DNA from 2 places in the Streptomyces sp. NPDC101776 genome. Region 1 is predicted to be linked to the other one. Evidence: riboswitches for the same ligand, from Rfam matches in the RefSeq annotation. Region 1 holds a riboswitch; the other holds the start of a gene.

Region 1 (6,701 bases):
GGCACGGACACGCACGGGCCCTTCGCCCACCACTCCGGCAGCATCGCGAGGGCCTCGTCGCCCAGCGGGTTGACTCCCGGGCCGGCGGCCAGCGAGTGGCCGACCAGTACGTGCAGGCACTTCACCCGGTCCGGCATGCCGCCCGCGCTCGGGAAGCCCTCCAGGACCTCGATGGCGTCCCGGCGGGCGATGTAGTCCTCGTGGGCGGCGCGGTACGCGGCGGCCAGTTCGGGGTCCGTCTCCAGACGGGCCGTCATCTCCTTCATCACGCCGTTCGCCTCCAACGTGCCGATCGCCGAGGCGGCGCGCGGGCACGTGAGGTAGTACGTCGTCGGGAAGGGCGTGCCGTCGGGGAGGCGGGGGGCCGTCTCCACCACGTCCGGCTGTCCGCACGGGCAACGGTGCGCGATCGCGCGCAACCCGCGCGGCGGGCGCCCGAGTTGCTGCTGGAAGGCCGCGACGTCGGCGTCGGTGGGCTCGGTGCGCGGGGTGGGCGGCGGGGGCGTTTGCATGCCTGTACGAAAGTCTCTCTGAAGTGTCTGTCGGTTCACCGGTCGGAGGCGTCGGACTTGTCGACGCCGTCCCACACGTTCGCGTACCAGGGGCGGTCGGCGGCGCCCAGTTCGGCGCGTGACTGCTTCGCCGCGTCCGGGTCGATCACGATGTAGCCCGTCTCCCCGGGCATCACATAGTGCAGCCGCTGCCGGATCTGCTGTTCCGCGTACGCGTCGTCCTGCCAGCGTGCCTTGAGGTCGCGGAGCTGCTCGACGCGCTGCCGGGCCTGGTCCTGCTGCCGCTCCAGGTCGGAGATCTCGGCGCGCTGGGAGACGTACTGCCTTATCGGGTACGCCAGCGCCACGATCAGCGAGCACAGCACCAGGGCGAGGAGGGCCGCCCGGCCGGTGAGCCGGGAGCGGCGGGCCTGCCGCTTGGTCTGGGAGCGGTAGACACGGGCCGCCGTCTGCTCGCCGAGCAGCTTGAGCCTGGTCGCGGTGGAGAACCGGTCCCGGTCCTTCACGGCCATGTCCCGCCTCCCCTTCACACGTGCGTACGTCCCCGTACACGGTACGGGACCGGGTGCGGGGACGTACGTACGACTGGCTAAGGATTGACCCGGTGGAACCCTGGGTCTCAGCCCTTGAAGCGCGGGAAGGCGCTGCGGCCCGCGTACTCCGCCGCGTCGTCGAGGATCTCCTCGATGCGCAGGAGCTGGTTGTACTTGGCGACGCGGTCCGAGCGGGCCGGGGCGCCGGTCTTGATCTGGCCGCAGTTCACCGCGACGGCGAGGTCGGCGATGGTGGTGTCCTCGGTCTCGCCGGAGCGGTGGGACATCATGCACTTGAAGCCGTTGCGCTGGGCCATCTCGACGGCGTCCAGGGTCTCGGTCAGCGAGCCGATCTGGTTCACCTTGACGAGCAGGGCGTTCGCGGTGCCCTCCTCGATGCCGCGGGCGAGGCGCTCGGGGTTGGTGACGAAGAGGTCGTCGCCGACGATCTGGACCTTGTCGCCGATGCGGTCGGTGATGACCTTCCAGCCGGCCCAGTCGTCCTCGTACAGCGGGTCCTCGATGGAGACGAGCGGGTAGGCCGCCACGAGCTCCTCGTAGTACTCGGTCATCTCGGCGGCCGAGCGGGACTTGCCCTCGAACTCGTACTTGCCGTCCTTGTAGAACTCGGACGCGGCGACGTCGAGCGCGAGCCCGATCTGCTCGCCGGGGATGTAACCGGCCTGCTTGATGGCCTCGATGATGAGGTCGAGGGCGGCGCGGTTGGACTCCAGGTTCGGGGCGAAGCCGCCCTCGTCGCCGAGGCCGGTGGACAGGCCCTTGGTCTTCAGCACCTTCTTGAGGGTGTGGTAGACCTCGGCGCCCCAGCGCAGCGCCTCGGAGAAGGACTCCGCGCCGATCGGGGCGATCATGAACTCCTGGATGTCCACGTTCGAGTCGGCGTGCGAGCCGCCGTTGAGGATGTTCATCATCGGAACGGGCAGCAGGTGCGCGTTCGGACCGCCGAGGTAGCGGAAGAGGGGCAGGTCGCTGGCCTCGGACGCGGCGTGCGCGACGGCGAGGGAGACGCCGAGGATGGCGTTGGCGCCGAGCGAGCCCTTGTTGTCGGTGGCGTCCAGGTCGAACATCGCCTGGTCGATCAGGCGCTGCTCGGTGGCGTCGTAGCCGACGAGCTCCGGGCCGATCTGCTCGATGACGGCGAGTACGGCCTTCTCGACACCCTTGCCGCCGTAGCGGTTGGGGTCGCCGTCACGCAGTTCGATGGCTTCGAAGGCGCCCGTGGAGGCGCCGGACGGAACGGCGGCACGACCCGTGCTGCCGTCGTCGAGGCCGACCTCGACCTCGACCGTGGGGTTGCCTCGGGAGTCCAGGATTTCCCGGGCTACGACGACGTCGATGGACGGCACGAGCATCTCCTTCTTGGGGTCTGACGCGGCTACGGCAACACCGCAGCGGCTCTGCGAGACGAGCCTAACCGGCTCGGGGCGATTGGCCATCCGGTCGGCCGCCTGATGGACAGAACCGAGAGTAAATTGTTTCCGAACGGAACAAAAAGGTTCCCTGAAGGGGACACAAAAAGCCCCGCTCCGGTGCGTACGGGGGAACACGCACCGGAGCGGGGAGCCCGTGGGGGACGGGGGTGACCCTCACGAGGTCTCCATGGTGCGGTCCACGGATGTGAGGGCGCTGTGGTTCAGCTGAGTGCTACTTAAGGTGGAGCTGCTGACCCGGGTAGATGAAGTCGGCGTCGTCGATGATGCTCTTGTTCAGCTTGAACAGCTGCTGCCAGCCGCCCTTCACCTTGTGCTTCTCGGCGATGGAGCTGAGGGTGTCGCCCTTGACGACCTTGTACTCGCCGTCACCCTTCTTGACCTTCGTGCCGGTCGGGGTGGTGACGGTCTTCTTGGCGGCCGGGCGCTCGGCGGAGCGGGAGGCGGTGGTGTCGGTGGTGGAGCGCTCGGTGGTGCTCTTGCTCGACGAGCTGCTGCTGTTCGAGGAGCTGGAGGAGCTGCTGCCGCCGGAGTAGGCGGCGCCCGACAGGCCGGTGCCGCAGGTGGGCCAGGCACCCTTGCCCTGGGCCGCGAGAACCTTCTCGGCCACGGCTATCTGCTGGGACTTGGAGGCCTGGTTCGCGGTGGAGGCGTAGGCGGTGCCGCCGTACGCGGCCCACGTCGAGGCGGAGAACTGCAGACCGCCGTAGTAGCCGTTGCCGGTATTGATGGACCAGTTGCCGCCGGACTCGCAGCTGGCGACCGTGTCCCACTCGGAGGCGGTGGCGGCGGAGGCGCTGCCGGTCGCCATGAGCGGGGCGGCGATGGCGACACCGGTCACGCCGGCGAGCGTGGCGACGCGGGTAGACCGCTGAAGAACTGTCGGACGGCGGTGCTTGCCCTTGCTGGAAAACAGCATGGAAGATCCCAATCCCCTCACCGACGCCTACGAGGTGAGCTGTCGGGTTCGGGCCGTGTGAGTTGCCCGGCCGCACACCTCTCGGTGCGCGACTTAACCCCAAGCCGGTTCCGGTGTCTCTCGACTCCCGGGCCCGGCACTTACCTTGGGTCCCCCGCTCCTGCCTACGGCGCTTGACGCGACGACTGTTCCCGGAGGCCGCTGGCAGGACTCGGCGTGTGCGGCAGCCGGGGCTCGTGGTGACGAGCGGCCTCGACCGTAGACAGGGAACCCACGGGATTTCAAAGACGATCAGGGCTTCTGAGACTCATCCCACACTTTCACCAAAGCGGACATTCAGCGCGAAGCGTGACGCGAACTCCCGCTGTTCTCTTGCTACTTTTCGTCCGCTTCCGTACCGACGTCCAAGGTCTGACCGGCGGCGATCTGGGTCGGATCGGCGCCTATCACCTTTTTGTTCTCGTCGTAGAGCGCGCGCCATCCGCCGTCGAAGCCAAGGGAGTTCGCGATCGACGCGAGGGAGTCGCCGGCGCGGACGGTGTACGTCTGCGCCGTCACGCTCTCCTCGGCACTCGCCCCGCGATGCTTGCCGCCACTCGCCTCACTCGCGTCACTCGTGGAATCGTCGAGCGCACCGGTGTCGACGAGGCTCGACTTGCCCACCGCCTGGGCCGAGTTGTCCGATTCGTCGAGTTTTGGAGAGGTGGCGACCGAGCTGTTGCCGGTCGAAGGAGTGGTGGACTTGTCGGACTTGGCGGGGTTGTCCGTCGCGGTGGGCGAGGGACTGCTCGACGAGTCATCACCGGAGCCGGCGGACGAATCGGATGAATCAGATGAAGTCGAGTCCGTGGTGCCGGAGTCGGACAACCCGGAGGAAGCCGACGAGTCCGACGAACCCGAGCCGGATCCGGAGTCGGAGGGGTCCGTCGCGCCGGCCGACGGCGAGTCGCTCGCGAGGCCGGTGTCGACGTTCGTCGAACCCGAGTCCGTGGTGAGGCCGGCGATCAGCGCACAGGTGGTCCAGGCGGAGGTGCCCTTGTCGTCGAGGACCTTCTCGGCGACGGCTATCTGCTGGGAGCGGCTGGCCAGGTCGGCGCTCGGGGCGTAGTCGAGGCCGCCGTACTTGTCCCACTCGTCCTGGGACATCTGGAGCCCGCCGTAATAGCCGTTGCCGTCGTTCTCGCTCCAGGAGCCGCCGCTCTCGCACTCGGCGACCTTGTCCCAGGTGGTGCCGTCGGCCGCGTTCGCGGCGGCGGCGCCGAGGAGTGGAATGGCGATGGCGGAGCCGGTCACCCCGGCCGCGACGAGGAGAGCCGGAGCCTGACGGGGGCGACGGTGACGACCGTTCCCGGAGAGCATGCGGAGGCCTTTCGCGTGACGGCGGGGGGATCGCGCGACGGGTGGTGCGGGGCGCCGCGCTGGTACGTGAACGTAGCCGCAGTCGATCACTTGTCACAAGTTAATGCCACGCAGATCACGTGAAGATCACAGAGTTGAAGAACTGTCATGTTTGGGTTTACGTGGCGAGATGACCCGTTGGGTCCTGATCTGGGGCTGGTTCTAGGGAGTTGGAGTGGCCGCTCGGGGGGTGAACTCCACGGGCAGGGTGCGCAGTCCGCGCATGATGAGGCCACCGCGCCAGCGCAAGTCGGCCGGGTCCGCGGCGAGTTGCAGGTCGGGGAGGCGGGTGAGGAGGGTGGCGAGCGCGGTCTGGCCCTCCAGTCGGGCGAGCGGGGCGCCGAGGCAGTAGTGGATGCCGTGGCCGTAGCCGAGGTGTTGATTGTCACGCCGCCCGAGATCGAGGACGTCGGGGTCGGCGAACCGCTCCGGATCTCGGTCCGCGGCGGCCAGCACGACGAGCACGGGGTCGCCGGCCGCGATGTCCTGCCCGCCGAGGGTGAGCGGGCGGGTGGCGAAGCGCCAGGTGGCGAGCTCCACCGGGCCGTCGTAGCGCAGGAGTTCCTCCACGCCGGTCTCCAGGAGGCCGTGCTCCCCCGCGGCCAGGGACTTCTCCAGGCGGGCGCGCTGCTCGGGGTGGGTGAGGAGGGCGTACGTGCCGTTGCCGATGAGGTTGACAGTCGTCTCGAAGCCGGCGAAGAGCAGGATGAAGGCCATCGCCGCGGCCTCGTTCTCGGTGAGGTGCTCGCCCTGGTCGGAGGCGCGGATGAGACCGGAGATGAGGTCCTCGTCGGGGAGCGGGTCCGGGGTGTCGGGGAGGGCCTCGCGCTTGCGGTGGATGAGTTCGGCGAGATAGCCGCGCATCTTCTTGACGGACCGGGCGACCCCGCCGCGCGGGCCGCCGCCATGACGGATCATCATGCCCGCCCAGTCCCGGAAGTCGTCCTGGTCCTCGCGCGGGACGCCGAGCAGATCGCAGATGGCGTAGATGGGGAGCGGGAAGGCGAAGTCGTGGATGAGGTCGGCGGAGCCGTCGGCGACGAACCGGTCGATCAGATCGTTCGTCAACTCCTGGACCCGGGGCGCGAATTCGGCCACGCGCCGGGGTGTGAACGCCTTGCTGACCAGTCGGCGCAGGCGGGTGTGGTCCGGCGGGTCGATGTTGAGCAGATGCGTCATCAACTCGGCCTTGCGCTCACCCGGGATCCCGGTCTTGCCCTTGGCGTCCGCCGACCCGTCGTGATGCGCGGGGTTCTTGGAGAGCCGCGGATCGGCGAGCGCCTGCTTGGCATCGGCGTACCGGGTGACCAGCCAGGCCTCCACTCCGCTGGGGAGGCGCGTTCTGTGCACGGGGGCGTGCTCGCGGAGCCAGGCGTAGGTGGGGTAGGGGTCGGTGGCGAATTCCCAGGTGAAGAGGTCCGGGGCGGTGGAGTGCGGGCGCGGCTGATCGGTCACTTCTTGACGGTATCCGGAGTGGGGGTGGGACCGCCCTCGGGTGGTGAAGGGAGGGTGGCGGGGAGGCCGACGGGCCTCGCGACGGCGGCTCTGCGGAGCCATTCCTCGGATTCGGCGAACTTGCCCTGCTTCCGCAGCAGATACCCGATGGACTCCTGCGCGCCGGCGATGCCCCCTCGGAGGCCCTGGTGATACATCGCCATCGCCTCGTCGAACCGGCCCAGGTCTTCAAACCGCGCCCCGAGGTTGTGCGCCGCGTTCGCGTCTCCGCCGTCCACCGCCTGCTGGAGAAAGCGATCCATCTCGGCCTCGTCCGCCCCCGGCTCCTGCGAGAGTTGAATGCCCAGTTCGCCGGCGGCGCGCGCATCGCCCCACGCGGCCGCGTAGCGCAGCCAGCTGTCCGCCTCCGGGTCCCGCCAGTTCCTGAGCAGTG
Region 2 (6,701 bases), on a different contig from region 1:
CGACCGGCTGCTCCTCTCCGGCCCGGCCGACTTCGACCGGGTCGACGAGGTCCGGGCGTCCGTGGACGCGATCCTCATCGGCGCCGGCACCATCCGCGCGGACAACCCCCGCCTGCTCGTCAACTCCCCGGCCCGCCGAGCCGCCCGCACCGCCGCGGGCAAGCCGGAATACCCCCTCAAGGTCACGGTCAGCGGCTCCGGCGACCTTGACCCGAGCGCCAACTTCTGGCACACGGGAGGCGACAAACTCGTCTTCACGACGGACAAGGGCGCGGAGCGGGCCCGTCAACTCGGCCTCGCCGCAGACGTGTTCGCCCTGGGCCCCGAACTCGACTGGCGGCGGCTTCTTGAACACCTGCACGCTGTAAGGGGAGTTGACCGTCTGATGGTCGAGGGCGGCGGCACGATCCACACCCAACTGCTCCAGCAGGGCCTGGCCGACGAACTCCAACTCGTCGTGTCCCCCCTCTTCGTGGGCACCCCGGACGCCCCGCGCCTCTTCGGCCCGGGCACGTACCAGGCAGGCCGTCTCCGCCTCCTCGAAACCCGCCCCATCGAGGACGTCGTCCTCATCCGCTACGCACCCACCGCCCCCGGCACCGGCGACCTCCCCGCCGCCGCCGACCACCACTGGCTCGCCCTCGCCTGCGACCTGGCCGCCGACTGCCCGCCCTCGGAGACGGCGTTCAGCGTCGGCGCGGTGGTGGTGGCCGAGGACGGCACGGAACTCGCCCGGGGCCACTCCCGCGAGGCCGGCGACCCGGTGGTCCACGCGGAGGAGGCGGCCCTGGCCAAGCTCGACCCGGCCGACCCCCGCCTCCCCACCGCCACGGTCTACACCAGCCTCGAACCCTGCACCCACCGCGCCTCCCGCCCCAAGCCCTGCGCCCGCCTGATCCTCGACGCGGGCGTACGCCGGGTGGTGACCGCCTGGCGCGAGCCGGACACGTTCGTGGCTCACGCGGACGGGAGCGGTGCGCTGGCCGCGCAGGGGGTCTCCGTGGTCGTACTCCCGGAGTACGAGGAGCGGGCGAAGGCGCCGAACGGGCATCTGCTCGGTTGATCCACACCCTGTGGACGCACGACCGGCCCATCAGATCCTGCGCACCACCGCTCACCGGGTCACGCTCGCACTGAACCGGTGCGGACAAGGCGGAGGTAGGACATGAGGGCAGTCGCGGTGCTGGGCGCGACCGTGGTCGTAGGGCTTCTCGCCTCGTGCGGGGCGGCGGACACCGGTACCCGGACCATGGCGCGGGCCCTGCCCGCCGACGCGGCGTTCACGCACCCCGGAGTCCTGGTCAGCAAGGGGCAGTTGGACGCCGTACGGCAGAACGTGGCCGCCGGGAAGCAGCCCTGGCTGAAGGCGTACTTCGGGATGCGGGACAGCAAGTACGGGTCGTACAAGTACACGGCGAAGCCGGTCGCGGACGTCGACTGCCCCTGGAACGGCAAGGCCGCGCACGGGTGCGTCGAGGAGCGCGAGGACGCGATCGCGGCGTACACGCAGGCCCTGCTGTTCAGCATCACCGGGAAGCAGCACCACGCGCTCAAGGCGCGGGAGATCATGGACGACTGGTCGGCGAAGATGAAGGAGCACACCTCCGACGACGCCGGGCTGCAGACCGCGTGGGCCGGTTCGACCTGGGCGCGGGCGGCGGAGATCGTGCGGTACGCGCCGGGTGCCGGGTGGCCGGCTGACCGGGTCGAGCGGTTCGGGACGATGCTGCGTACCGCCTACGAGCCGGAAGTCACCAAGAACCTTCCCGACTACAACGGCAACTGGGACCTCGCGATGACCGACGCGGCGATCGGCATCGCCGTCTTCCTCGACGACCACAAGGCCTTCGACGCCGCCGTCAAGCGCTTCCGCGACCGCGTGCCCGCTTACTTCTACCTGGCCAAGGACGGCAAGGTGCCGCTCGCCCCGGTCGGGTCGAAGCTCACCACCCCGCAGAAGCTGACGACGTACTGGTTCAAGCAGACCACCTTCAAGGACGGCGTCGCCCAGGAGACCTGCCGCAACTTCAAGCACGTCGGCTACTCGCTCGCGGCCTCCGCCCACATCGCCGAGACCGCCTGGCACCAGGGCGTCGACCTCTACGACGGGGTCAAGGACCGGCTCAAGGCGGCCCTCGACCTGCACGCCCGCTACCAGCTCGGCGAGCCCGCGCCCGCCTGGCTGTGCGGCGGCAAGGTCGACCGGAACATGGGGCCCGACCTGGAGGTCGCCCTCAACCACCTGGAGGGCCGGCTCGGCGAGAAGGTGCCCGCCGCGCACAAGCTCGCCGAGCAGAGCAGGCCGGCCGGCAGCGACGACCTCTTCGTCTCCTGGGAGACCCTCACGCACGCCGGGAACACCGCCGACTGAAACCCGTGTGACTTCGGACCCCGCGGATGGCGTATAGTTGCAATCACAACGGCGCGGGGTGGAGCAGCTCGGTAGCTCGCTGGGCTCATAACCCAGAGGTCGCAGGTTCAAATCCTGTCCCCGCTACTAAGGCCAAGGGCCGGAATCCAGAAATGGATTCCGGCCCTTGGTGTTTCTGCCCGCTGTCCTCCCTGGTGTTTCTCCCGCCCCGATTGGCCCGCCCCGCTCGCCGCCCTCCCGCCACCGGGAAAAACTGGACGCGTGGAGGAGGGTCCGTACGTGCGAGCCGGTGGGCGCCTCCTCGGCGATCCCGTGCCCGACCCGGGCCTCGGTCCCGTCCTCGACGAGGGACGCCGGATCCCGAACCCCCGCACCCTCGCCTTCGTCCGCCGCCTGCCCCCGCTGCTGCTGGTCGTCGGCGCCTGCTACGACTACTTCACCCCGCAGAACTTCACGGCGGCCCCGTTCTTCACCGCCGCCCCGCTCGTCGCCGCCCCGCTCTACTCGCGGCGCGGCACCGTGCTCACCGGCCTGGCCGCCTTCCTCGTCGGTCTCGTGGTCCACCTCAGGCTCGGCATCGTCTTCCACATGGACGCGGTCACCGAGGCGGCCACTGTGGCGACGGTCGCCGTCCTCGCGGTCCTGATCAACCTCCTGGTCCGCCGCAGCAGCGAACAGCTCGCCTCCGCGCGCGAGATCGCCGAGGCCGCCCAGCGGGCCGTACTGCCCGAACCGGCCGAGCGGATCGGCGGGTTCGCGATCGCGGCACGATACGAGGCGGCGCAGGAGGGCGCGTTCATCGGCGGCGACCTGTACGCGGTGCAGGACACCCCGCACGGCGTGCGGCTGGTCGTCGGCGACGTGCGCGGCAAGGGCATGGGCGCGGTCGCCGCCGTGGCCGTGGTGATCGGTGCGTTCCGGGAGGCCGCCGAGCAGGAGGCCACCCTGGAGGCGGTCGCCGAGCGGCTGGAGCGGGCGCTGACGCGCGAGGGCACCCGGCGGGACGGGCTCGACGCGTTCGAGGGGTTCACCACGGCCGTCCTCGCCGAACTCCCGCACGGCGACGGCGTCGTACGGATCGTCGACCGCGGGCACCCGCCGCCGCTGCTCCTGCACGAGGACGGCACCGTGGGCACGTTGCTCGTCAAGGAGCCCGCACTGCCCCTGGGAATGGGCGAGTTGGGGGTCTGGCCGGACCGCGCCGAGGAGTTCGCGTTCCCGGGCGGGGCCACGCTGCTGGTGTACACCGACGGGCTGTCCGAGGCGCGCGACGCCCGCGGTGTCTTCTACGACCCCGGCGAGCGGCTGGCCGGCCGGACCTTCCGCAGCCCCGAGGCGCTGCTCGACATCCTCGCCAAGGAGGTGCGCCGCTACTCCGGGGGCTGGATGACGGACGACATGGCGATGATCGCCGTACGCCATCCATGACCGTTGTCACGGGTGGTGATCGGCCGACCGCCCTCCGCATAACAACTGACATCCCGTCAATACCTGTGGGAATTCTGAGACTTGGCCAACTCGCCCGTTTTTCGCCGGTGGTGGGCCGTTCGTCCAGCAAGGAAAGGTTAATGATCAAGCGGAACGGCTTGGAAAGGGATGCCTGTGTCTATTAACGTTCGATAACGCAGCGCGGTCGTCCCAGCCGTCACAAGAGACAGCTCCGCGCGCACGCGCCGAATCCCGCAAGGGAACCGGGGAACCATCCCTTGGGGTGAATCGCTCGTCGACAGCCGTGGCAACACGGCAGGTTGACGCGCGTAGGAGACCTTCCTGCTCCGAACCCGTCAGCTAACCCGGTAGGCGAGAAGGAAGGAAAGGAGCACGCCCACGTGGCGTCCAACCAGGCTGCCCCTGAAGCCCCTGTCGTCTACGGCGGTTACCGCCCCGACGAGGGCCCCTGGGAGGAGTGGAATCCCAGCGCGGAGTCCGTCCTTCCCAACCGCGGCAAGCACCGTGTCGCCAAGCAGCGTGGTGGCGGAGGATTCGCCCGCAGCTCCACCGTCCTGGGCGTCGGTGTCATAGCCGCCGTCAGCGCCGGCGGTATGGCCAGCGCCAACACCGGCAAGCCGCCGGTCTCCATCTCCATTCCGGACCTGCCCTCCGTGGGCCATCTGCTGGACGACTCCTCCAGCACCCCCAAGGGCTCCGCGACCGCGCTCAGCAGCGTCGGCGTGACCACCACCGAGGCCGCCAAGGGCGCCCCGGACGCGGGTGAGCTGCTGCGCAACCGGATCATGGAGCAGGCCGAGCTCCAGCAGCTCCAGGTCGACGGCAAGTCGAAGGCCGCCGCCGAGGCCGCCGTCGCCAAGCAGGTCGACGCGGCTGCCGCCAAGGCCGAGAAGGACGCCGCGAAGAAGGCCGCCGACGCGAAGAAGGCCGCGGAGGCCGCCGCCAAGAAGAAGGCCGAGGCCGTGAAGCTCGCCGCGCTGGCGAAGCAGTACACGCTTCCGGTCGTCTCGTACACGATCACCGGCACCTTCGGCCAGGCCGGCTCGATGTGGTCCTCCGGCTACCACACCGGACTCGACTTCGCCGCGCCCACCGGCACGCTGATCAAGGCCATCCACAGCGGCACGGTCACCGAGGCGGGCTGGGCCGGTTCCTACGGCTACCGCACGATCCTCACCCTCGACGACGGCACCGAGCTGTGGTTCTGCCACCAGTCCTCGATCAACGTCAGCGTCGGGCAGAAGGTCGCCACCGGCGACGTCATCGGCCGCGTGGGCGCCACCGGCAACGTGACCGGGCCGCACCTCCACCTGGAGGTCCACATCAACGGCGCGGCCACCGCGAGCGACCCGGCGCCCTGGCTGCGCAGCAAGGGCCTCAACCCCTGACCCGGCTGTTGGAATATCCGGTTCCGGCCCGGCTGTTGTCGTAGAGCATGACTTCTCTTCGCAAGCTGGGCCGTTCCGATCTGGAGATCTTCCCGCTGAACCTCGGCGGCAACGTCTTCGGCTGGACCGCCGACGAGGCGACCTCCTTCGCCGTGCTGGACGCCTACACCGCCGCGGGCGGCAACTTCGTCGACACCGCCGACTCGTACACGGCGTGGGTCGAGGGCAACAAGGGCGGTGAGTCCGAGACCGTCATCGGCAAGTGGGTCAAGGCCCGCGGCAACCGCTCCGACGTCGTCATCGCCACCAAGGTCAGCCAGCACCCCGAGTACCCGGGCCTGTCCGCCGTCAACATCAAGGCCGCGGCCGACGCCTCGCTGAGCCGCCTGGGCACCGACTACATCGACCTCTACTACCCGCACTTCGACCAGGTCGAGGTGCCGGTCGAGGAGATCGTCGGCGCGCTCGACGAGCTGGTGAAGGCGGGCAAGGTGCGGCACATCGCCGCCTCCAACATCTCCCCGGAGCGCCTTCAGGCGTCCCTCGACTTCTCCGACCGCGAGGGCTTGGCGCGCTATGTCGCGATCCAGCCCCACTACAACCTGGTCTCCCGCGACACCTACGAGGGCGAGCTGCGGGACGTCGCCGAACGCGGCGGCCTCTCCGCCCTGCCGTACTTCTCGCTGGCGGCCGGCTTCCTCACCGGCAAGTACCGCCCCGGTACGACCGTGGACAGCCCGCGGGCGGGTCGCGCGGCGCAGTACCTCGAATCGGAGCGCGGCCGGCGGGTGTTGAGCGCCCTGGACGAGGTCGCCCAGGCCCACGAGGCGCCCGTGGCGACGGTCGCCCTCGCCTGGCTCGCCGCCCAGCCCACGGTCGCGGCCCCGATCGCCTCCGCCCGCACGGTCGACCAGCTCCCCGCGCTGCTGGGCGTGGCCGAACTGGAGCTGACGGACGCGGAGATCGCGAAGCTGACGGACGCCTCTGCCTGAGACCTGAGGGCCGTCAGGACCGGTACGGGTTGTACAGGGAAGTCCCGTACGACCCGTACACCGGCGGCCACGGCGGCACCACCACCGGCACCGGAGGCGCCGTCCGCCGCGCCGCGTAGTCCAGCGCCGGCCGCGCCACCTCCCGGCGCAGCCACAGCTCGTGCAGCAACTCCCTTTCCCGTACGACGAATTCGGCGCCGGTGCGGCCTCGCGCGGCCCGGTGCCGCAGGACCGCCAGGGTGGTCGCGTACGCCTCGTACTGGGCCACCGAGCGGCCCGCCGGGCGGCCGAGGCGGTGGCGGGCGTACTCGCGGGCCAGCCGCCGTGCCTTCATCGAGCCGAGCACGAACGGTTCGGCCGGGGTCAGCCAGCCCGCGTAGACATAGACGGGCAACTCCTCGCGTACGGTGCGCAGTTCGCGCTGCCGGGTCCAGACCGCCAGCCAGGTCAGCAGACCGAACGAGGGGACCATGAAGACGCCGTAGACCTCGAAGAAGCCGT

Evidence for each region. A riboswitch is a leader RNA that binds a small molecule or an ion and turns the genes downstream of it on or off. The one in region 1 is predicted to bind cyclic di-AMP.
Region 2: it holds a riboswitch for cyclic di-AMP, as region 1 does, so the genes downstream of both, ACIRRY_RS15205 (M23 family metallopeptidase) here and ACIRRY_RS34470 (transglycosylase family protein) in region 1, are expected to answer to the same signal.

Annotation. Positions count from the first base shown of each region.
Region 1 covers NZ_JBIWMV010000014.1:181,915-188,615, reverse strand. Annotated here, with positions in the region: gene ACIRRY_RS34485 (DUF501 domain-containing protein) at 1-512, opposite strand, end outside; gene ACIRRY_RS34480 (septum formation initiator family protein) at 548-1,024, opposite strand; gene eno (phosphopyruvate hydratase) at 1,132-2,418, opposite strand; gene ACIRRY_RS34470 (transglycosylase family protein) at 2,711-3,415, opposite strand; cyclic di-AMP (ydaO/yuaA leader) riboswitch at 3,425-3,597, opposite strand; gene ACIRRY_RS34465 (transglycosylase family protein) at 3,791-4,774, opposite strand; gene ACIRRY_RS34460 (cytochrome P450) at 4,976-6,268, opposite strand; gene ACIRRY_RS34455 (tetratricopeptide repeat protein) at 6,265-6,701, opposite strand, start outside.
Region 2 covers NZ_JBIWMV010000004.1:20,157-26,857, reverse strand. Annotated here, with positions in the region: gene ACIRRY_RS15225 (dihydrofolate reductase family protein) at 1-1,063, shown strand, start outside; gene ACIRRY_RS15220 (alginate lyase family protein) at 1,166-2,371, shown strand; tRNA gene ACIRRY_RS15215 (tRNA-Met) at 2,424-2,497, shown strand; gene ACIRRY_RS15210 (PP2C family protein-serine/threonine phosphatase) at 2,651-3,799, shown strand; cyclic di-AMP (ydaO/yuaA leader) riboswitch at 4,033-4,189, shown strand; gene ACIRRY_RS15205 (M23 family metallopeptidase) at 4,201-5,208, shown strand; gene ACIRRY_RS15200 (aldo/keto reductase) at 5,256-6,200, shown strand; gene ACIRRY_RS15195 (PrsW family intramembrane metalloprotease) at 6,214-6,701, opposite strand, start outside.